DNA from 3 places in the Bacillus sp. LR_5 genome. Region 2 is predicted to be linked to each of the others. Evidence: riboswitches for the same ligand, from Rfam matches in the RefSeq annotation. Region 2 holds a riboswitch; each other region holds the start of a gene.
What was found. A riboswitch is a leader RNA that binds a small molecule or an ion and turns the genes downstream of it on or off. The one in region 2 is predicted to bind S-adenosylmethionine.

Region 1: another riboswitch for S-adenosylmethionine. It lies ahead of mtnW (2,3-diketo-5-methylthiopentyl-1-phosphate enolase); the one in region 2 lies ahead of RAC86_RS14750 (2-hydroxyacid dehydrogenase).
Region 3: another riboswitch for S-adenosylmethionine. It lies ahead of RAC86_RS05980 (5-methyltetrahydropteroyltriglutamate--homocysteine S-methyltransferase); the one in region 2 lies ahead of RAC86_RS14750 (2-hydroxyacid dehydrogenase).

What each region holds. Positions count from the first base shown of each region.
Region 1 is NZ_JAVAXX010000380.1:202-4,690, forward strand. It holds gene RAC86_RS35255 (YkvA family protein) at 1-289, shown strand, start outside; gene mtnD (acireductone dioxygenase) at 329-865, opposite strand; gene RAC86_RS35265 (methylthioribulose 1-phosphate dehydratase) at 880-1,509, opposite strand; gene mtnX (2-hydroxy-3-keto-5-methylthiopentenyl-1-phosphate phosphatase) at 1,467-2,174, opposite strand; gene mtnW (2,3-diketo-5-methylthiopentyl-1-phosphate enolase) at 2,171-3,388, opposite strand; SAM riboswitch class I at 3,472-3,572, opposite strand; partial or broken gene mtnE (methionine-glutamine aminotransferase) at 3,614-4,489, opposite strand, start outside.
Region 2 is NZ_JAVAXX010000061.1:8,507-19,962, reverse strand. It holds gene RAC86_RS14800 (YoaK family protein) at 1-646, shown strand, start outside; gene exlX (expansin ExlX) at 910-1,608, shown strand; partial or broken gene hpaB (4-hydroxyphenylacetate 3-monooxygenase, oxygenase component) at 1,673-3,125, opposite strand; gene RAC86_RS14785 (methyl-accepting chemotaxis protein) at 3,437-5,122, shown strand; gene RAC86_RS14780 (YozQ family protein) at 5,274-5,567, opposite strand; gene RAC86_RS14775 (hypothetical protein) at 5,624-5,746, opposite strand; gene RAC86_RS14770 (UPF0715 family protein) at 6,041-6,454, shown strand; gene RAC86_RS14765 (hypothetical protein) at 6,578-6,706, shown strand; gene RAC86_RS14760 (hypothetical protein) at 6,883-7,176, opposite strand; gene RAC86_RS14755 (molybdopterin oxidoreductase family protein) at 7,283-9,325, opposite strand; SAM riboswitch class I at 9,474-9,565, shown strand; gene RAC86_RS14750 (2-hydroxyacid dehydrogenase) at 9,659-10,684, shown strand; gene RAC86_RS14745 (FGGY-family carbohydrate kinase) at 10,702-11,456, shown strand, end outside.
Region 3 is NZ_JAVAXX010000017.1:505-7,067, forward strand. It holds gene RAC86_RS05955 (methyltransferase domain-containing protein) at 1-562, shown strand, start outside; gene RAC86_RS05960 (GntP family permease) at 713-2,131, shown strand; gene RAC86_RS05965 (CoA transferase subunit A) at 2,155-2,871, shown strand; gene RAC86_RS05970 (CoA transferase subunit B) at 2,868-3,524, shown strand; gene RAC86_RS05975 (3-hydroxybutyrate dehydrogenase) at 3,541-4,314, shown strand; gene RAC86_RS05980 (5-methyltetrahydropteroyltriglutamate--homocysteine S-methyltransferase) at 4,366-5,502, opposite strand; SAM riboswitch class I at 5,580-5,686, opposite strand; gene RAC86_RS05985 (5-methyltetrahydropteroyltriglutamate--homocysteine S-methyltransferase) at 5,755-6,563, opposite strand, start outside.

The sequences.
Region 1 (4,489 bases), on a different contig from region 2:
GGCAGGCGGAAAAGCGATGTTAAAAAGGAAAAACCGAAAAAAATGTATCCAGCACATTACTGTTTTTTTTCAAATGCTTCGCGATTGGAGAAACGGCGACTATCCACGTTCCCAGGTTAAAACGCTTTTTCTTCTAACTGCTGCCATCTTATATATCGCCATGCCGCTCGATGTCATTCCAGATGTTATACTCGGTCTTGGGATCATTGACGATGCAGCTGTTTTAGGTTTGATTTGGATGCTGATTAAAAAAGAAATGTCACAATATGAAAAGTGGCGTTTGCAATAAATATAAAAAGCCCCGTTCTTCAAACGGGGCTTTTCCTGCTTATTGATTCACGCTGTCTTTTTCATAAATTGGAACCCAGCCTTCTGTTGTGACAAAGATTCTCACCGCGACAACTTTGCGATCCTCCTGAAGTGTGAAATAATGGCGGATATTTTCAGGCACGGAGATTAAATCTCCAGGGTTTAAACGGACATCAAAAAACGTGCCATCCTTGCCCTGAATGACAAAAATGCCGTGTCCGCTTACGATAAAACGGACCTCATCGTCTGTGTGGTGATGCTCTCTTTTAAAGTTCTCAAGCAGTTCATCAAGTTTCGGATTGCTATCTGACAAAGAAATAACATCCTGTGCTTTGTAGCCGCGGCGGGCTGAGATATCTTTAATTTCAGTTTCAAAGGTATCAAGGATTTGCTGTTTATCTTCTTCTGTCAGATCATATTTCTCTGAAAGCTGTTCCGGGAGCTTCGCGATATCCCATTGCTCATAAATAACCTCTTGACTGTCCAGAAAGCTTGCTACTTCCTCTTGATTTTCAATCGTTGTATTTGCCTCATCATGAATTCGAATTGTTGCCATTTCAGTTCCTCCTTTTATTTAACCAGCTGGTGCTGGAGTGTTTTCAATTTCAAATGGTAGCTGAACAAAAATTCATATGCTTCAAGCACTCTTTTTGCTTCAAATGCTGTTCTTCCCCAAGCGGTAATACCGTGATTTCGGATCAGAACAGCTCCTGAATCTTCTGAAATCTCTTCGGCAAACAGTGCCGCGAGCGTCGGAATATGAGCCGGATTTTTAATGATCGGAATGGTCACTTCTGCATTCTCTTCCCACAGGCCGAGCGCTTTTATTATTTCCTGGCCTCTGAATGTGATTTTCTTTTGATCTCCGTATAGCTCTGAGATCACATTATTGTTTACCGTATGGACATGCAGGCAGCATCCGGCATTGGTTTTATTGTACAAATGTGTGTGCAAAAGCGTTTCCGCTGACGGTTTCAGAGAATGCCCGCTTTCGGCAGGCTCTCCATACTGATCCACCAGCAGAAAATCTTCGCCCGTCTCTTTGCGTTTATCTTTTCCGCTTGCAGTGACGAGAAATGTTAAAGGCTCATCAGAAACTTTAATAGACAGATTGCCGCTAGTCGCCGGAAACCAATCTCGTTCAGCCAATTCCCGTTTTACTTCAGCGAGTTCTCTCCAGCGTTCTTGTTTTGCAGCCATTCCTGTACCTCCGTTACATTCTCAATATCTTTTCTTATCTCATAAAAATCTTGATACGGGAGATGATTCAGATTCTGCTCCCGGCATTCGTTTAATAAATAATCCCTTGCAAAACAAAGATCAGACAGCTTTGCTGCCTCTACATCTGTAACCGAATCACCGATCATGATGATATATTGGTTCGGTTCAGCGAGTTCATGTATCACTGACGGCTTGCAGCACCCGCATTGATTGCTGCAAGTCCCTTTGCACGAATGAGGCCAGCCAATTTGAATATAGTCATTGTCAAATGAAGCATGGTTGCAATAAATATGGTCTTTCTCCACAATGCCTTCAAGCAATGGATATACAAAAAAGTCCATTCCTCCACTTACGACATAAAACGGAATCTCATGCTCCTTGACAAACGCTACAAATTCCCGAAAGCCTTCCCTGATTTTTGCATCTTCCAATACAAATCTTGTAATCTCTTCTTTTAAACTGCTTGGCAGAAGGCCGAACATCCGTCCGACACCTTCCTTGATCGACAGCGTTTTGGACAGCACGCCGTCTTTTAATGCCGTCCACTCCGGCGGAGCAAATGTTTTCATGATGCTTATAATGTTGTCGTTCATCGTGATGGTTCCGTCAAAATCACAAATAATTAAAGGCTTTCGAGTCGTCATACAGCTTCAACCTTTCCCCATTTATCAAGGGCAAGCTTTAGATCCTTGCATTGTTCGGCTTTTTCATCAATCGGCTGGGCTTCTAAGACCGCATCAATTATGGCTCTGAACGCTTTGCCCCCGCCTTGGGCGCCGTTCGGATGTCCGTGTACGCCTCCCCCGGCGTTAATAATATGATCTATGCCGAAATCCCGCATTAAAAGCGGAACCATACCGGGATGAATGCCTGCTGACGGAACGGCAAATGTTTGGTTAAAGGCATCCTCTCTTACACATTCTTCGTGAATCGCCAGCGCATCTTCTTTTGGAAGCGCAACCGAACCGTATGGAGATGGGAAGAGACTGAAGTCAGCACCGCAATACCGGTTCAATTTTCCGAGCAAAAGAGCATGAGAAAATCCGTAGAACGGAGAAGACGTAAACGCCCCGCTGACAGCTGGATGTGCCATAATCGGGATTGCGATTTCGGGATCTTCCGCTAGGCTTTGCATGACGTCCAAGCCGTAAGCGAAGACATTAAACAAAAGCGCATCTGCTCCTAATTCGGCAGCGCGTCTCGCTTTGTCTTTCAGATCAGCCGTACGTCCAGTCAAATTGACCGCATACAGCGTTTTATGCCCGGTTTGCTCATACGTTTCTTTCAATATTTGCTTTCCTTCTGTAATTCTTGTTTCAAAAGGCGCCAGACCTGTCTCAAAGAAAATTTCATCGTCCTTAATCAAATCAACTCCGCCAAGCGCCTGCTGCCTGAGCTGTTCTTTAATATCACTCAGATCCCTTCCGATAACCCCTTTAAAAATGCTCATTAACAGCGGTCTCTCAAACTCTCCCAGCAGCTTCCGGATGCCGTATACGCCAAACTTCGGTCCCGGCAGCGTGCGCTTAAATGCTTCAGAGAAGTGAAGATCGAGTAATTTGATTTTTCCGTCCAGCGACAGCTTGCCAAACACTGTTGTCAGCAAAGCCGGAATATCCTGAGAGAAATTGATTTCAGGATAGGCAATTGTGATCACCGCTTGTTTCCCTGATGCAGGAGTTCCCTCTCTTTCCTCGACCTTTATCACCCGCCCCTTGTGCTTTTGCATTTGCTCCTGTTTTACAAGGGGCAGATCTGTCCATGAGCCTACTGTCAATCCTGTTGCGATTTGTTCTGCTTTTTTCTCTGTATCGGCTCCCGGTTCGGTCAGGAGATATGTTGCTAATAACTCACTCATGCCAGAGCTCCTTTCATTTCATCCATATAAAAAAACCTCTTCAAACAGCAATCGCGTCTAAAGAGGTTTCGTTTCTCGTCCGAATCTTATCTCTCAGCCGCCAGCTGCAAGAATTAGCACCGTGCTTTATAAGTCGGTTGCCGGGCTTCATCGGGCTCGTCCCTCTGCCTGCTCTTGATAAGAAAATATAGATTTTATAAATTATTTTGAATTATCCCATCGTTATCAGATCTTGTCAATGCTTTTTTGGGTAAACAGGTTCAGTTTCCCAATTCGATAAGCGGCTTCTTTGAGTCTTTCTTCACTTGTCAGCAGTCCGACTCTGACGTAGCCCTCGCCATATTCACCGAAGCCGTTTCCAGCCGCAACCGCCACATTCGCTTTTTCCAGCAAAAGGTCTGAGAACTGCTCGGAAGTATAGCCTTCAGGCACAGGCAGCCATGCAAAAAATGAACCTGCCGGAGCTGTCACATCCCAGCCGATTTCCCGGCATGCCGCAATCCAAGCGTTTCGCCTGCTCTCATATCGGGCATTTTGCTCCGCCACACACGTCTGATCAGCTAGCAGTGCCGCCGCTGCAGCCTCCTGAGTCGCTCTGAAAAGACTGACAAACATATGGTCTTGATAAAGATTGATCGCTTCAATGACCGAAGCGTTTCCGACAGCAAAACCGACCCGCCACCCTGCCATGTTATACGTTTTTGACAGCGTATAAATTTCAATTCCGATATCCTTCGCACCTTCAGTCTGCAAAAAGCTTAACGGCTTGCAGCCGTCAAATCCTACAGCGCCGTAAGCAAAATCATGAACGACACAGATCCCGTTTTCTTTCGCAAAACTCACGGTTTCTTCAAAAAACTCGGAGGTAGCAACAGCTCCCGTCGGATTATTCGGATAATTCAAATACATCAATTTCGCCTGTTCCCTTACTTCAGCCGCGATGCTGCTGTAATCAGGAAGAAACGCCCTGTCCTTTACGAGCGGCATCATTTCCATCTTCGCTTTCGCGAGTGTGACACCTGACCAGTAATCAGGATAGCCCGGATCCGGAACTAAAATCGTATCACCCGGATTCAACAAGCATTGCGGGAGCTCGACCAG
Region 2 (11,456 bases):
TTCACTTTTATGTTTAACAGCTGGAATCGTGGATGTAATCGGGTATTTAAGCCTGGGACATGTGTTCACAGCGAATATGACTGGAAATATTGTATTATTTGGGTTAGCGATCGGCAAATCCCTTCAGGTTACAGTTTTTAATTCTTTGACTGCGCTAATCGGATTTATATGCGGCGTGATTATTTCAACACTGATGGTCGGAAAGGCAGAGAATACCCTTTGGCCTTCTGCTGTGACAAAAGCGTTGGCACTTGAAGCATTCATTTTGTTTGTCTTTGCTTGTCTTTCTTTTTATTCGGCTTTTGTTCCTGTATACATTCTTATTATTCTCTTGAGCATTTCCATGGGGATTCAAACAATAGCAGCTAAAAAGCTGGGGATCGCAGGTATTTCTTCAACTGTGTTGACCGGAACATTGGCTTCTCTTTTAGAGGATTTATCCGGCCGTTTGTTTTTTAAGAAGCAGAAGAAGACATTCTTAAGAGATGCTGTGTTAAGAGCGCTGGCTGTTATCTTATATTGTGTGGGGGCTATTATTGTAGCTTTAGCTGAGCCTGATTTTTATGATATCATCATTTGGGTTCCGATTGTGCTGATATTTGGCATCATGATGACAGCTAAGTTGAAACTGAGCGGGGAAAAATAATAACTGATATCAGGCCAACAGCTCGTTTCATTTCGTTTATGGCTATGAGAATACAGCTCAGCAAATAAAAATAAGGAATTTGGCTGATGGGTATACTCATTCATTCGTATTGACTTTTTCATAAAAACCCTTCCTTTGATATATGAATGATAGTGAATCTGTCTTAAAATCATCTATGAATCTATTTCCTCTTTCAAACCAGATGGATTGAGTCTTATAATGATAATGATTCTCATTTGAAGTCTGGATTGAGGAGGAGATTTATGAAAAAGAATATCAGTGCAATTGTTGGTATGGTTTTGTTGATGATCTTTTGTTTTTCCCCGCAAGCTTCGGCAGCATATGACGACCTGCATGAAGGCTATGCAACGTATACAGGGTCAGGTTATTCAGGAGGAGCTTTCCTGCTGGATCCCATTCCTTCCGATATGGAGATTGCAGCAATAAATCCTGCAGATCTCAATTACGGGGGAGTGAAAGCGGCACTTGCAGGCTCTTATTTGGAAGTTATAGGGCCAAAAGGAAAAACAATTGTCTACGTTACCGATCTGTATCCTGAAGGCGCTCGGGGAGCTCTTGATCTGTCACCTAATGCCTTCCGAAAAATCGGCGATATGAAAGACGGAAAAATCAATATTAAATGGCGTGTTGTCAAAGCCCCAATCAGCGGCAACTTCACGTACCGGATCAAAGAAGGCAGCAGCAGATGGTGGGCTGCAATTCAAGTCAGAAATCACAAGTATCCTGTGATGAAAATGGAATATGAAAAGGATGGTAAGTGGATTAACATGGAGAAAATGGACTATAACCATTTTGTCAGCACTAATGTAGGGACAGGCTCTCTCAAAGTCAGAATGACTGACATCCGCGGAAAAATTGTGAAAGATACCATTCCGAAGCTGCCTGAAAGCGGAACGTCTAATGCATATACAGTGCCGGGACATGTACAGTTTCCTGAATAAAAAATACGAAACAGCGGACCTTTCCCGCTGTTTTTTTCATTTCGTTACATGAAGAGATTAGATATCAATCATCAACATCTGCATATAAAAACGCTTTAATCATGTTTACTTGCTGCTGCTTTGGATAACTGGTGTACAGTCTGCTTGAAATCCGAATAGGATCTCCGAAAAAGTATCTTTCGTAGTGTGTTTGCCTTGTTCCGAATGAACTCATTGTTAAATCCCACGCCAAGCGGAACATTTTCACACGCTCTTCAGCGTTTGTATTAGTTGCTTGAAGGTATTGGTCAAGATCTTCCCGTATCTCTGAGTCAAACGCATTTTCTGTCGGCAGCGTCACCATTCCGCTAGCGCCAATTAATTGTATGATTTCAGTAAATCGAGGATATAGAGCAGGAATGATCGTACTGATGACTTGAAGAGGAATTAAACTGGGACGCATATAGCCGTATTCATCTAACTGAGCATCATTTTCTGATTTGTCAATAAGTGCTTTAATTGTTTCCAATCCAACAATGATTTCAGAGAGCTTTTCTTGTATGTGCTGGTATTCAGAAACATTAATAGTGTCGACCAGAAGCTGTGCAACTCCTAATAGAAATTCAATTTTGATCATTTGCCTAATGACGACCTGGTGAAAGGTAAAGGCATGAAAGGAGCTTTTCGTCATAAAGTCTTTAGCTGCTTCAACATTATCGTAAAAAAACACACGATCCCATGGCACTAACACGTGATCGAAAACTACGATTGAATCCATTTCTTCATACTTTGAGCTTAAGGGATGATTAAAGGCAGAATCGCTTAATACAAATGATTCTCTTGTGATGAATTTGACACCTTTTGTATTAGATGGAATCGAAAATGCAAAAGCTTCATCCTTTTCAAAATAAAATTTCGGTGCCGAAAAAACCAAGATTTCATCAGTTAACCCGCCTTGAGTCGCAAGCAAACGTGCACCTTGTATAATTAATCCTTTTTCAGTTCTATCGATTACTTTAGCAGATATCGGTTTTTCACTTAGCCCCAAATAGGACTGTGACCGGTTCACTTGGGGGGTAATGAATGTATGGGTAAAGGAAAGATCATGTTTAGCAGCTTTCTGATACATGTCTAGTATATGTTCCGGAAAGCAATTTTCTTTATCTCTTAAAAGCTCTGCTGAGGATGCAAAGCTCATCATGACCGTATTCATATAATCCGGACTTCTCCCCATCATTCCATGAGTATGTCTAGCCCAATGTTCTATCATGTTCCTTCTTTTTCTCAAATCACTTTTGGTTTTAGGCTGAAGATATGAGAGACCGATTCGATCAAGATCTCCAGGAAGGTGATAAGTCATTTCATTGATTAACTCATCCTTCGTTTGCAAATCATTAAAGCGAGCTTTTCGTTTTGAGTATTCCTTTAAATGCAGGATGATCAGAAATGTTACCCTCTAATTTTTCGCCATCATACCATATTTCGTTTTCTAGTTTATTTAATCGGTCAATGAATTCTTTTCCATTGATGATCCCCATTTGGCGTTTCGCTCCTTCACATCAGGCTGCGTATTGTATTATATTTTCGAAAGAACAGCCTGTTCAGCTAATTTGAGATAGGAAAAGCCTTTTTTAGTATGTCTGAATAAAAAGAGCAAATTGAAATACTATGTAGACAAGGCAGTAAATGTCTTTCGTGTTTTTCTGCATTGTCTAGAGATGTAAACAATTTGCTTATGTACTGGATAAGACATCACTATAAAACTTGATAAAACATGTCGATATTATTGACATGGGAGTAAGCGAATAGCTATTTCAATCATACATAGTGCAGAAAGGGAAAACGACACATGAAAGTGAAAACAAAATTGCTGGGGATTGTATCAATATTAGTTCTTTCAATGATTGGAATTGGAGGTTCCTCCGTTTTTATGATTTCTTCTACTGTGAAAAAGAATGAAGAACTTAAAGACAAAATGGAATTCCAAAAAGAAATGAAATACATCCAATATCGATTGGCCGGTTTATCAAATGATGAAAGAGGCTTTCTGATTACCGGAGACAAAGAATATGAAGAGGGAATGAAGGAAAAAGCAGACGATGCCTTAATGAGCCTGGATCGAGTCAATGACTTGATTGATGAAGAGAAATATCAATCAAATATTGAAGACATTAAAACAAGTATTATTCAGTATAGAGCTTTAAATCAGCAAGTATTAAAAGCCTATTCTTCAGATCCTAAAAAAGCAGAAACCATTCATTTTGGAGAAGAAAGAACGTTAAGAAAAGAAGTTGTAGATCCAGCTGTCAATAAGCTGTCTGATCGCCTGGATCAAGAGGTGGAGGATCTAAAAGGTGAAATACACAGCAATGGGGAAATGAGTCAATGGTTCATCATCATTGTCACAGCGGTATCAATAATGGTAGGCATTGTTTTAAGCTTATTGTTGTTAAAGTCCATTATGGTGCCATTAAGAAGTATGAATAGGCAGCTGGAGGAAATTGCTCATGGCGAGGCGGATTTAACCAAAAAAGTCATTGTGAAAAATAAGGACGAATTTGGTCAGCTTGCTCAATCTTTCAATTCTTTTACCCATTCATTAACTCAAATTGTGAAGCAGATCAGCAGCTCATCTGAACAAGTCGCTGCATCTTCCGAGGAATTATCGGCAAGCGCGGAAGAATCAAAATCAACTTCTGAACAAATTTCCGGAGCGATGCAGATGGCTGCCGACAGCAATGTGAAGCAAAGCTCAATGACAGAAAAGAGTGCGGAATCCATTACTGAATTATTAGACAGTATATCATCTGTTGCTTCAAATACAGGTAACATAGCGGATCTTTCTTCGTCGATGAGAGACAAGGCTGAAATAGGATCTCAATCCGTCAACAAAATGTTAGATCAGATGAAGTTCATTGATAAATCTGTCGATTCTGCCGGCAATGGCTTGCAGGCATTGGTAGCGAGCACAGCAGAAATCAGCAATATTTCTTCGCTAATCACAAATATTTCAGAGCAGACAAATTTGCTGGCACTGAATGCAGCGATCGAGGCGGCCAGAGCCGGAGAACAAGGGAAAGGATTTGCTGTGGTGGCAGAAGAAGTTCGGAAATTGGCCGATGAAACGAATAAATCAGCCCATCACATCCAATCGGTGGTAACAACCATCCAAAATGAATCAATTGAAACGGTGAATAACATTAAGGTTGTTCAAGAAAATGTGAGCTCAGGTATTGTTCTTTCTCAAGAGACAACAGGGAATTTCAATGAAATACTGAATTTGGTGGAACAGGTCACTTCTCAAATACAAGAAGTGGCAGCGGCAACACAGCAGCTTACATCAGGCGTTGAAGTAATTCAGCATACAGTTCATACATTAGCCGCTGGTACAAAAGAAACGTCAGCAAATACAGAAGCGGTTGCAAAATCATCACAGGAACAGCTTCATTCAATGGAGGAAATCTCTTATGCTGCAGAATCTCTATCCAAGTTGGCGGAAGAACTTCAAACGGTCATTCATCGTTTTAAATATTAATTAGGTTACATGACGTTAAAACCCCACCTTATTCGGTGGGGTTTTAAGCTTCCTCAATATCAGAAGCTGGTATGATGTTAGCATTGACAGGTATTTTCACTGTGAAAACGGAACTAACTTACTTCTTTAAAGTTAGCTCCGTTTTAAATGACTAGTCCAAATTTTGATCAATAGTCCCTTCAAAATAGTCATCGCTGACTTGTTCATGAGTTTCAGCCAATCCTTTTTCCAATTGCGTGGTTCCTTTATAATCTGAGGGATCGAAATATTTTCCAGCCACATCTGTGGTGTCATTTATGTTTTCTTTATTATGAGTTTGCGTTTCAGCGTTTGCATTTTCTGTCTTACCACTTTCATTTAAAGTCTGCTGGAAATCATAGTCCTTGTCAATTGAAGAAAATCTTTTGTAGTCATCCGGTCTGTCTGCTCCACTTTTTTGAGTCACTTTACTCACTCCAGATTATTGAAATTTAACTGTGTCATATGGGGTTAAGTCGAAACTTATTTCGTTCTTTTAGGATCAGAACCATGTTTTTTAGGATCATCTACTTTAAAAGCTGTTTCAGTCTCATGGTCATTTCTTATTTGCTCAATACTTGAATTTTGAATTCCTTTTTTACTCATTGGTGTCACCCCTTTACGAAAAGTGTTGAATATCAACTCTTCTTATTCTGTCTGTTAGGCAGGTATTCATTCGCTTTTTTTCGTTGACTCTTTCCCATTTAAGCCAGAGAGGCTTTACCTTCGGTCGTTTTTGAAACCTTTTATTAGCACACTTCGTATATGAAGAAGCTGTCTAAAGCTGGGAAACACTGTACAAAACGTTTGAAAAAGAAGCAGAGATTAGGACAGGTTAGGGAAGGAATCTGCATGTAAACATAACAGCCACCATTAAAAAGTCAATTAGGAGGTGAAAAAATGAACAAAATGGTATCATATCAGCTTATGACGTTAGGACTATCCAGCCTTTCTTTTGGTTTGCTTTTCGGATTTTATTCTCTCGTCACCTATCACATGCTGATGATCGCTTTATTCACAGGAGCACTTGCTTTATTATATGGTTTTATGATGTTTGGGCTTTTTGCTTTTCCGCTGCAAATGATCTTGCAGAAAACAGCAAGAACATTCAGTTTAATGTATCTATCGTTTTACATTGTACTCGCTTTCATTTCTGTATTCCTGTTTTATGCTATCAATGAGCCTGCTTCAATATCATGGATATTCCAATCAAATATTTATTATATGTTAAGTATTGCATCAGCAGTGATTTACTGGTTTTGGGATTCTCTAATCCTTTATAAACGTGTGCAGCTTACCGGGAAAATAAAGTAAATCAGGTTCGCGTTTTAGAAAAAAGGGGAGGCGCTGTACGAGAAATGACATGGATATCGAAATAAAGTTTAAAAAATTTTAGAAGAGTGGCATTCTACGTATCATAAAGGAGAGACATTGAAGATGAATATGGCGAAAGACGGAGATACCATAAAAGTTGTATTTGTGTATCAAAAAAACGAGCAGATTGAAGAAGTGACGCTTAACTCAGCGCAATTGTCTTTTATTAAACTCAAAACAGGTATGGATTGAAACATTCAGCCAGAACCTCAAAATTGAAAACACCGTTTGGTCTTACGGCAATCAGAATGTATCTTTACAAGTTTACTTAAAATAGAATCGATGTTTGAACTGAGAGGATGATCAGCTGACTATACATCTGAACTGAGAAGAGCGTGACAATGAATCTCGCTCTCCTCAGATTTGCTTTATTCACCCTGATGTTTCTCAATTAATGTGAATGTCCATTCTTTTAACATATGTTTCTGTACATATTTTTTTCCGTTTATTTCAATGTATGGAATGTCTGTCATGTCTCCAGCTAACTGTTTTGCCTCAGTTGTCGTTATTCCTAAAAAATGTCCGATGTAAAAGTGAATATCTCGTTCTTTTATAAGAAAGGTATCACTTTTTTCATATGCTTTTGGATGGTTCATTTGCTTTAAGCCTTCACCGATAAAATATCCAGCTAAAGCAACACCGATTCCTAAAAAAACGTCCATATGCATGCCTCCATTATGTCGATTTTATGTTATACGGGCTTGGCATACTCCGGGTTTCATTTTCAACCAAAAAAACTGCCAGAACGTGATTTGGGCGTTTTTTTGTTCATGCTTTTTCAATCTGTACACGTCCTGAAAAAAAGGTGGCGCCGCCGCCCATATCGGACAAGCGGTCTGAGGTAAGCGCGTTTACAAGCTGTTTTTTGCCTGTTTCATCCGCCCATAATCCTTGGCTGACTACGACCCCGGGCAGCACTTGTTCTCCGACTGCAGCGGCCAGCTCGCATTCTCCCCGACCGTTCCAAATTCGTACAGGATCCCCATCAATGATTCCATGTTCTTCAGCATCTTTTGTGTTGATAAAGAGCTTTGGCGTCCTTTCAAGCTTGATGTGCTTTGCATTGTTGGAAAACGTTGAGTTTAAGAAATTATGGTTTGGCCCCGGAACATACATAAACGGATATTCGTTATCGCATGTAAGAGGCGTATGTGTCGGTAAAGCCGGGAAACCGGCTTGTTTCATTTTCTCTGAGTATAATTCTATTTTTCCGCTTGGAGTCGGAAGTTCGCCTGGAAACAGCGGCTTTTCGCGTTTCGCTTTCATAAATGAATGCTTAGTAAGTGAATCGTAATCAATCTCCGCCAAATATGGGTTATCTGGATGGTCAAGCGCCTGGCGGATTAATTCTTCATCTGAATCTTTGAGCTCCTGGTCTGTGAACCCCATTGCTTCAGCCAGTAATCGGAACACCTCAGTGTTAGACTTGCTTTCTCCATATTTCTCAATCACTGGCTGCTGAAGCTGAATGTAATGGTGCCAGTAGGAGGTATAAAAATCAGTATTTTCAAAAGCGGATGTTGCAGGCAGTACAATGTCCGCATATGCAGCCGTTTCCGTTAAAAATAAATCATGAACCACAGTAAACAGGTCTTCCCGCAGCAAGCCCTGTCTGACTTTATTCGCTTCTGGAGCGACAACGGCTGGATTCGTCCCGTAAATAAAAAGAGAACGAATCGGCGGATCGGTTTCCAAAAGCACTTTGCCCAGCTGATTCATATTAAACGATCTCGGTGTGAGCCCCTTCAATAAGTCAGGCCGCTGCAAGGCATTTGTGTTATATTCTAAAATTCCGCTGTTATGCTTAATTGCGCCGCCCCCTGTGTGCAGCCATTGGCCAGTAACCGCCGGAAGACAGGCAATCGTCCGTACAATCATCCCGCCGTTATCGTGGTGTTGAAGTCCGTTTCCGATTCTAATAAAAGCAGGGGAGGTTTCGCCGTACATTCTTGCCAGCTGATACATATCTTCGGTGCTGACACCGGTGATCAGTGATACCTTTTCCGGATCATACTGTTTCACGTGTTCACGGAGCTCTTCATAGCCGACCGTGTATTCAGACAGAAATGCTTCATCATGAAGGTTTTCTTTAAATAAGATGTGCATGATGCCAAGAGCAAGTGCGCTGTCGGTTCCGGGTTTTATGGGAATAAACCAATCTGCAAGACGTCCTGTCTGGTTTTTATGAACATCAATCACGACAATTTTTGCACCTTGTTTTCGTGCTTTTTGGGCGATAGTAATTTGGTGCATATTTGTACTGACCGCGTTGATTCCCCAAAAAATAAATAGTTTCGTATGAATGGTTTCCTCAGGATCAATTCCCGCACTTATACCCATTGTATATTTATAGCCCTCTGATCCTGCTTTGCTGCAAATCGTCCTTTCGAGCTGGCTCGAACCCATGCGGTAAAAGAAGCGGCGGTCCATACCTTCAGCTGTTAATTTCCCCATATTTCCGTAAAAGCTGTACGGAAGTATGCTTTCAGCTCCTTCTTCATCAATCAGCTGTTTCCAGCGGGAGGTAATGGTATCGATTGCCTCTTCCCAAGAAATCGGTTCGAATATCGCTTGGCCTTTCGCACCTGTCCGTTTAAGCGGTGTAGTCAGCCGCTTTTCATCATAGATGCGCTCCGTCATGTTTCGGACTTTGTTGCATATGTTCCCGGCTGTGACAGGATGATCAGGATCACCTTGGACTTTCACAATTTTTCCGTCTTTTTTATGTATTAACAATCCGCACTGATCCGGGCAGTCAAGCGAGCAAACGGATTTAAAAATGCCGTTTTGTTGTGTGGCAAAAGATTTCATGGCCCAGTTCCTCTCTCTAGTTAGATATTTTGTAAGAATTATAACATTTCGGATGATAACGTCAATTCTGAAAAAAAGAGATTGACATCAATCTGAGACTTCTTTATGATAAACGTATTCTTCATTCTGAAAATTACATACTCAACATTTTCTATCCAGAGAGGTGGAGGGACTGGCCCTATGAAACCTCGGCAACATTATTGTGCCAATTCCAGCAAGCGTCAGCTTGAAAGATAGGAAAGCAAGGTTTATACCGGCGTCTGTCTGTAAACAGGGCACGCTTATACATGAATCTCTTTCCATCTTCGGAAAGAGATTTTTTTATGAAAAAATATGATGAAAAGGATGTTTTGCACCATGACGGTTTTGGTTACGGCACCGTACAACGAAGAAGGACGAAAAGAGCTTGAAAACATGTTTGGCTCAGTTACTTATCAATCTTGGAAGGAACAAGGCCGGGCATATCGGGAAGATGAACTCATTCAGCTGCTAAAAGCAACAAATGCGACAGGCTTGATTACTGAGCTTGATCAAGTAACAGACAGCGTATTTGCATCTGTTCCAGAACTTTCATTTGTGGGCGTGTGCAGAGGAATGCCATCCAATGTGGATGTGGCCGCAGCATCAAAAAGAGGTATACCCGTTTTCTATACACCCGGGCGGAATGCACAAGCGGTTGCTGAAATGTTTATCGGTAATGTGATTTCCTTTCTCCGCCATACCAGCTCCTCTAATCAATGGCTGAAGGATGGAAAATGGGACAGCGATTACTTGCAGGCTTATGTCAAATTTAAAGGGAACGAATTAACGGGAAAAACGGTCGGCATGGTTGGGTTCGGCGCGGTTGGTCAAAGGATTGCAAAACTGCTGACAGCGTTTGACTGTAAAGTAAAGTATTACGATCCATACGTACAAGACGATCATCCGCTGTATGAAAAAGTATCTCTCAAAACGGTGTTTTCAGACAGTGATATCGTTTCTGTCCATCTGCCTCGTACTGAGAAAACACTGAGACTTATTGATCGGAAGTATTTTGATCTGATGAAAGAGAGTGCGATTTTCGTCAATACTTCAAGAGCAGTTGTGGTAAACCGTGAAGATCTTTTATCTGTATTAAAAGAACATAAAATCAGAGGAGCGATTTTAGACGTTTTTTATCATGAACCTCCAGAGGAATCAGATTACGAATACATTTCATTGCCTAATGTTCTGGCAACACCGCATCTCGCTGGAGCAACCTTTGAAGTAGAAGATCATCACGTGACGATCCTGAACGAAGCCCTCAAAAAGTGGAAGGTTGGAAAAACTCTTAATATTCCGACACTGTATAACAAAGATGAGCTGAAAACAGAGGTTTAAGAGAGGAGGTTACAGGAATGAAAAAACAAAAAGGCTATCTCGTTTTTGATATCGGCACAGGGAATGCGAGAGTAGCGGTCGTAAGTGTATCGGGCAGCGTTCAAACGGTTGAAAGGGAGGACATCGTGTATGCTACCGAGACGCTTTACCCGGACAGCCGTTATTTTTCTCCTCAGGTGCTGTGGAAGCAAGTGATGAAACTGGCAAAACGTGCGCTTTCTCGTTCAGGTGATATTGACATTATTGGTTTGACATCGACAAGTCAAAGACAGGGGATTGTTCTGATCGATCAAAACGGCGACTCTTTTCTCGGGCTGCCGAACATTGATAATCGTGGCCGTGAGTGGGAGGAGAGTATACCCAATCAGGAAGAGATATACAGCCGCACAGGCCGCCTCCCGACTGCACTTTTTTCTGCGCTCAAGCTTTATGGTTTAAAACAGCGTCAGCCCTTTTTATGGGAAAAGACTGCTAGTTTTACAAGCATCAGTGATTGGGTGACATATCAGCTGAGCGGAATTTTGACATATGAACCATCGCAGGCAACCGAAACCCTGCTGTTTGACGTGAAGCAAAACACTTGGTCAGAAGAGATGTGCGGCATATTCGGCTTTTCACCATCCATCCTTCCGCCTCTTGTAAGAGCGGGAACAGCGATTGGAACGATAACAAATGAATATGCGTCCGAATTAGGCCTTTCTATAACTGCTAAGGTTATAGCAGGGGGTGGTGATACACAACTGGCTGTGAAAAGCACTGGCGCTGCGCTTGA
Region 3 (6,563 bases), on a different contig from region 2:
CTTGGACAGCGGGTGCGGTGAGGGATCTCATCTGAATAAGCTTTGCGGGTTTGATTATGCGGGGAGAACAGCGACGGGAGCCGGCATCGATCTTTCGAAGGATGGGATTGTAAAAGCTTCTAGGACATTCAAAGATCAGATGTGGGCGGTTGCCGATGTGGCGCGTGCTCCCTTTCATGACCGCCAATTCGATGTTGTCTTGTCGATTTTTTCACCATCCAATTATGCAGAGTTTCATAGGCTGCTGAAGGATGATGGCATGCTCATAAAAGTAGTGCCGCGAAAAGATTATTTAATAGAATTAAGGCAATTTTTATATACTGATTCACCAAGGCGTACGTATTCCAATATGGCAGCTGTTGAGCGTTTTACAGCGAATGTTGAACACAGCCATCATGTGAGGCTGCGTTATGTCAAAACGCTTGACCGCCAAGCGATACATTGGCTGCTCCAGATGACGCCGCTCGCTTGGTCTGCGCCGGAAGACAGAGTCAGGCTGCTGAAAGAGATGAAATCAGCCGATATTACGGTTGATGTTGATATCTTAATAGGAATGAAATGAATGGCAGAGGAAAGCTCCGAAAAAAGGAGCTTTCCTTTTTTAATCGGAATAGTTGGCCCCCGCTTCCCGTACATATGGAAAGGGGACGGGAACGGTCGATGCGGAGAGTCTTTGTAAACGCTTTCCTATCCGTGGAAATGGGGGATGTGTGTGGAACTGATCATCATTCTATTGGCGTTAGGCTTGCTGATGTTTACGGCGTATCGGGGATTTTCTGTCATTTTATTTGCGCCGATTTGCGCGTTATTTGCGGTGCTGCTGACAGATCCAAGCCATGTGCTTCCTTTTTTCTCATCGATTTTTATGGAGAAGATGGTGGGTTTTATTAAGCTGTATTTCCCGGTATTTTTACTCGGTGCGATTTTTGGAAAAGTCGTTGAAATGTCCGGGCTTGCGGCATCGATTGCGAAAACGATTGTCAGGCTTGTCGGGGCAAAAAGAGCGATACTTGCCATTGTGCTGATGGGCGCTATCTTGACGTACAGCGGCGTCAGCCTATTTGTTGTCGTGTTTGCCGTGTATCCGTTTGCGAAAAATCTGTTCCGAGAAGCTAACATACCGAAACGCCTCATCCCGGGAACGATTGCTTTAGGGGCTTTTACATTTACAATGGACGCACTTCCGGGGACGCCGCAAATTCAAAATGTCATCCCGACGACGTTTTTCAAAACAGACATTTATGCCGCTCCTTGGCTTGGCTTGTTCGGCGCAGTGATTGTGCTGGCAGCGGGCATGATGTATTTGGAATCGAGGCGAAAAAAAGCGCAGACATCCGGCGAAGGCTACGGCGGTTTTGATTCGGAGAATACTGCTGCTTTTGAATCGCCTGAGTTCACGGCCGAACCGGACAAAAGCCCGGTGCAGCATGCGCTTGCCTTTGTCCCGCTTATACTCGTAGGTGCAGTGAATAAATGTTTCACCATATACCTTCCAAAGTGGTATCCGAATGGATTTGATTTTTCATCGATCGGATTAAAGGAGTTCGGCAAGCTCGATATTTCTTCAGCGGCTGCTATTTGGTCGGTGGAGCTCGCTCTGGTGATTGGCATCATTACAACGATTTTATTTGATTGGAGAAGGGTGTTTGCCCAAATGAAGGAAGGGCTGAATGAAGGGATCGGCGGTGCCTTGCTGGCATCTATGAATACGGGTGCCGAGTATGGTTTCGGCGGCGTTATCGCCGCGCTGCCGGGGTTTCACAAGCTGAGCAGCGGAATCTCGCACACCTTTACCGATCCGCTTGTGAACGGGGCCGTCACGACAACTGCACTGGCGGGGATCACCGGGTCGGCTTCAGGTGGTATGGGCATAGCACTAAGCGCGATGTCCGATCAATACTTGCAGGCGATTCAGGCTTACAACATTCCGCCGGAAGTGATGCATCGAGTCATATCGATGGCATCAGGCGGCATGGATACGCTGCCGCATAATGGCGCTGTCATCACGCTTCTGGCCGTGACAGGACTGACTCACCGGCAATCGTATCGGGATATTTTTGCAATCACGCTCATTAAAACGGCTGCCGTATTTGCTGTGATCGCGATTTACAGCCTGACCGGTCTAGTGTAAGAGAAAACGAAAGGGGCATCAATATGGGAAAAGTACTGTCATCAAGTAAGGAAGCTGCGGAACTGATTCATGATGGAGATACACTGATCGCAGGAGGATTCGGGCTGTGCGGCATTCCTGAACAGCTCATTTTGTCGATAAGAGATCAGGGGGTAAAGGATTTAACCGTTGTCAGCAACAATTGCGGAGTTGATGACTGGGGGCTTGGTTTGCTTTTGGCTAACAGGCAAATCAAGAAAATGATCGCATCCTATGTCGGTGAAAATAAAATTTTTGAGCGGCAGTTTTTAAGCGGAGAGCTTGAGGTTGAACTTGTTCCCCAAGGAACGCTCGCTGAGAGAATTCGTGCAGGCGGCGCGGGCATACCGGGATTTTACACGGCGACAGGCGTTGGTACTTCAATAGCAGAGGGAAAAGAACATAAAACGTTCGGCGGCCGGACATATGTACTGGAGCGAGGCATCACCGGCGACGTGGCGATTGTCAAAGCGTGGAAAGCGGACACCATGGGGAATTTGGTTTTTCGGAAAACGGCGAGAAATTTCAATCCCGTTGCCGCCATGGCAGGGAAGATTACGATTGCCGAGGCAGAAGAAATCGTGGAAGCGGGAGAGCTCGATCCAGATCATATCCATACGCCGGGAATTTACGTACAGCATGTGGTGCTTGGCGCGAGCCATGAAAAACGGATTGAAAAGCGAACAGTCCGACAAGCGGCGGGAAAGGGTGAGGCGAAATGAAAGAAGCGAGAAAACGAATGGTCAAACGGGCTGTACAAGAAATCAAGGATGGCATGAACGTCAATCTTGGGATTGGAATGCCAACGCTTGTCGCAAATGAGATACCCGATGGCGTTCACGTCATGCTTCAGTCAGAAAACGGCTTGCTCGGGATCGGTCCGTATCCTGTGGAAGGAACGGAAGATGCGGATTTGATCAATGCAGGAAAGGAAACAATCACTGAAGTGACGGGGGCTTCCTATTTTGACAGCGCTGAGTCATTCGCAATGATAAGAGGCGGGCATATCGATTTGGCTATCCTCGGCGGCATGGAAGTTTCTGAGCAGGGCGATTTGGCCAATTGGATGATCCCAGGGAAAATGGTAAAAGGGATGGGCGGCGCCATGGATCTCGTCAACGGGGCGAAACGGATCGTTGTCATCATGGAACATGTCAATAAACATGGCGAGTCAAAGGTGAAAAAAACATGCTCGCTTCCGCTGACAGGCCAGAAAGTCGTACACAGGCTGATTACGGATTTGGCTGTTTTTGATTTTGATAACGGCCGCATGACACTGACGGAGCTTCAGGAAGGTGTCACAATTGAAGAGGTTTATGAAAAAACAGAAGCCGCTTTCGCTGTAAGCCAGTCTGTGATCAAACAAAATTCTTAATGGGAAGGTGTTTGACATGAAAAAACAAGTCGCCTTGGTGACTGGGGCAGCCGGCGGAATCGGATTCGAAATCGCGAGGGAATTCGCCCGTGAAGGCGCTAGCGTCATCGTTTCGGACCTTCATCAGGAAGCATGCGAAAAGACCGCTTCCAAGCTTGCAGAAGAAGGTTTTGACGCAGCAGCCATTCCGTGTGATGTGACAAAGGAAGCGCAAGTCGCTGATACGGTAAACGCCATCCAAAAACGATACGGCCGCTTGGATATTTTGGTGAACAATGCCGGTATTCAGCACGTCGCCCCGATTGAAGAGTTTCCGACAGAAACCTTTGAACAGCTGATCAAGGTTATGCTGACGGCGCCCTTCATCGCGATGAAGCATGTTTTTCCGATCATGAAAAAACAGCGATTTGGCAGAATTATTAATATCGCATCTGTTAATGGTTTAGTCGGCTTTGCGGGGAAATCCGCTTATAATAGCGCCAAGCACGGCGTCATTGGACTGACAAAGGTCGGGGCGCTGGAAGGCGCGCCCCACGGCATTACAGTCAACGCGCTCTGTCCGGGTTATGTCGATACACAGCTTGTCCGCAATCAGCTGAGCGATCTTTCGAAAACGAGAAATGTCCCTTACGACTCCGTGCTTGAACAGGTCATTTTTCCGCTTGTGCCGCAAAAACGATTGCTTTCCGTCAAGGAAATCGCGGATTATGCGGTGTTTTTGGCAAGCGAGAAAGCGAAGGGTGTCACCGGGCAGGCTGTCGTCCTTGATGGAGGCTATACCGCTCAATGACATAAAAAACACACTTGCTCCGCCAGGGAATCAAGTGTGTTTTTTCTTTGCTTATTTCCAAACATCGTTAGCGATCTCAACCACATGGCGCAGCTTCGCCCATTGCTGTTCTTCAGTCAGCTTGTTGCCTTCCTCAGTTGAAGCGAATCCGCATTGAGGGCTGAGGCAAAGCTGGTCTAAGCTCACATAGCGGGACGCTTCTTCGATACGGCGTTTTACATCGTCTGGATGTTCAAGCTCACCGAATTTAGATGTCACTAAGCCAAGGACAAGCTGAAGATCAGAGCGCTTCACATAACGGAGTGGTTCAAATCCGCCTGAGCGTGAATCATCATACTCTAGGAAAAGCCCGTCCAGGTTCAAGCCGTCAAAAATGGTTTCGGCTGCTGCGTCATAGCCGCCTTCCGCTGTCCAAGTGGACTGGAAGTTGCCGCGGCAAATGTGCATTGTTACGGTCAAGTCATCCGGACGGTCTGCAATCGCGTCGTTAATGGATTTCGCAAATAGCTGGCGAAGCTCGTCAGGCGTTGTTCCGAACGCTTCGATTTGTTTTAAGCCTTTTTCAGATAAGAAAACAGCCCATGCTGTATCATCAAGCTGGAGGTAGCGGCAGCCTCTGTCATAAAACGCTTGAATCGCTTTTTTATATGCTTTGGATACATCGTGCTGGAAAAGGTGATAGTCGTTTTTGTATGCATCCTTTTCCAGCTTTCCGCGGAAAAACAGCATATTCGGGCTTGGGATTGTCATCTTTGGCGTCGCGTCACCGGCAATGCTATGGAGAAAGGAGTAATCTTCAAGCATTGGGTGAGTTGAAAAGTCGATATCACCGGTCACTTTTATGCCGCGTGCTTTTGTCTGTACGTTATGGAATTGAATGCCCTGCTCAGGAGTAAACGGCTCAACGCCATCTAAGTTTTCAAGGAAATCAAAGTGCCACCACGCTCTGCGGAATTCACCGTCTGTCACGACGTTCAGGCCGGTTTCCTTCTGTTTTTCCACAATGCGGGTGATTTCATCGTTTTCGATTTGGCGAAGCTGCTCAGCCGTAATCTCGCCGGCCGCTTTTTGCAGCCGCGCTTTTTTAACGGGCTCAGATCTCAGCAGGCTTCCGACTTGATCCGCGCGAAACGGCGGTTTTTTTCTTTGAAGTGATTTTTGTTCTGCGGGTGTTGTTTGTTGTGGCATGTTGTCCATTCCTTCTTTCCATTCGAATATAAAAAAGCTCTTCCTTTGGATAAGGAAGAGCTTGTGTGACAATCTCAACCTTATCTTCAAGAGCAATCATTGCTCTAAAGGATTTAGCACCATTCTGTTAAACAGCGGTTGCCGGGTATCGCAGGGCCAGTCCCTCCACCTCTCTTGATAAGGAAAACCTTTTTATGAAATTTTCTGATAGTATCTATTATTCACACATTTTATGTTTCTGTCAATGATAGATTATCTCCACACATCGTTGGCGATGTCGATCACATGGCGCAGCTTCGCCCATTGCTGCTCCTCTGTCAAAAGATTGCCTTCTTCTGTAGAGGCGAAACCGCACTGCGGGCTGAGGCACAGCTGATCCAGGCTGACAAAGCGCGCCGCTTCATTGATTCGGCGCTTCACATCCTCAGGATTTTCAAGCTCGCCGTATTTCGATGTAATCAAACCGAGTACAATTTGCAGATCCTTGCGTTTCACGAAACGGAGCGGATCAAAGTTACCGGAGCGGTCATCATCGTATTCCAAGAACAGGCCGTCCAAATGTAAGCCATCCAAAATCGTTTCCGCTACAGCGTCATAGCCTCCTGATGCCGCCCAAGTTGAACGGAAGTTGCCGCGGCAAATGTGCATCGTGATTGCTAAATCATCAGGCCGGTCTGCCACTGCATCGTTAATCGTTTTGGCGAATAAGGCAGGCAATGTTTCTGGATCGCCCCCAAGCGCTCGGACGACCTCTCTGCCTTTTTCCTCAAAGAAGAGAGACCATGACGTATCATCAAGCTGAAGATAGCGGCATCCAGCGTCATAGAAGGCTTTGATTGCTTTTTTGTACGCTTGGGCCAGATCATGAAAGTATTCCTCTTGGTCGTCATAAATCCCTTTATCGGCTTTTTCACCGAAAAACAGCATATTCGGGCTCGGAATCGTCAGCTTTGGTGTCGCGTCACCGGCAGTCTCATGTAAAAATTGATAATCGGCAAGCGCGGGGTGGCTCGTAAAATCGAGTTTTCCCGTCACTTTGATGCTGCGTGCTTTTGTTTTCG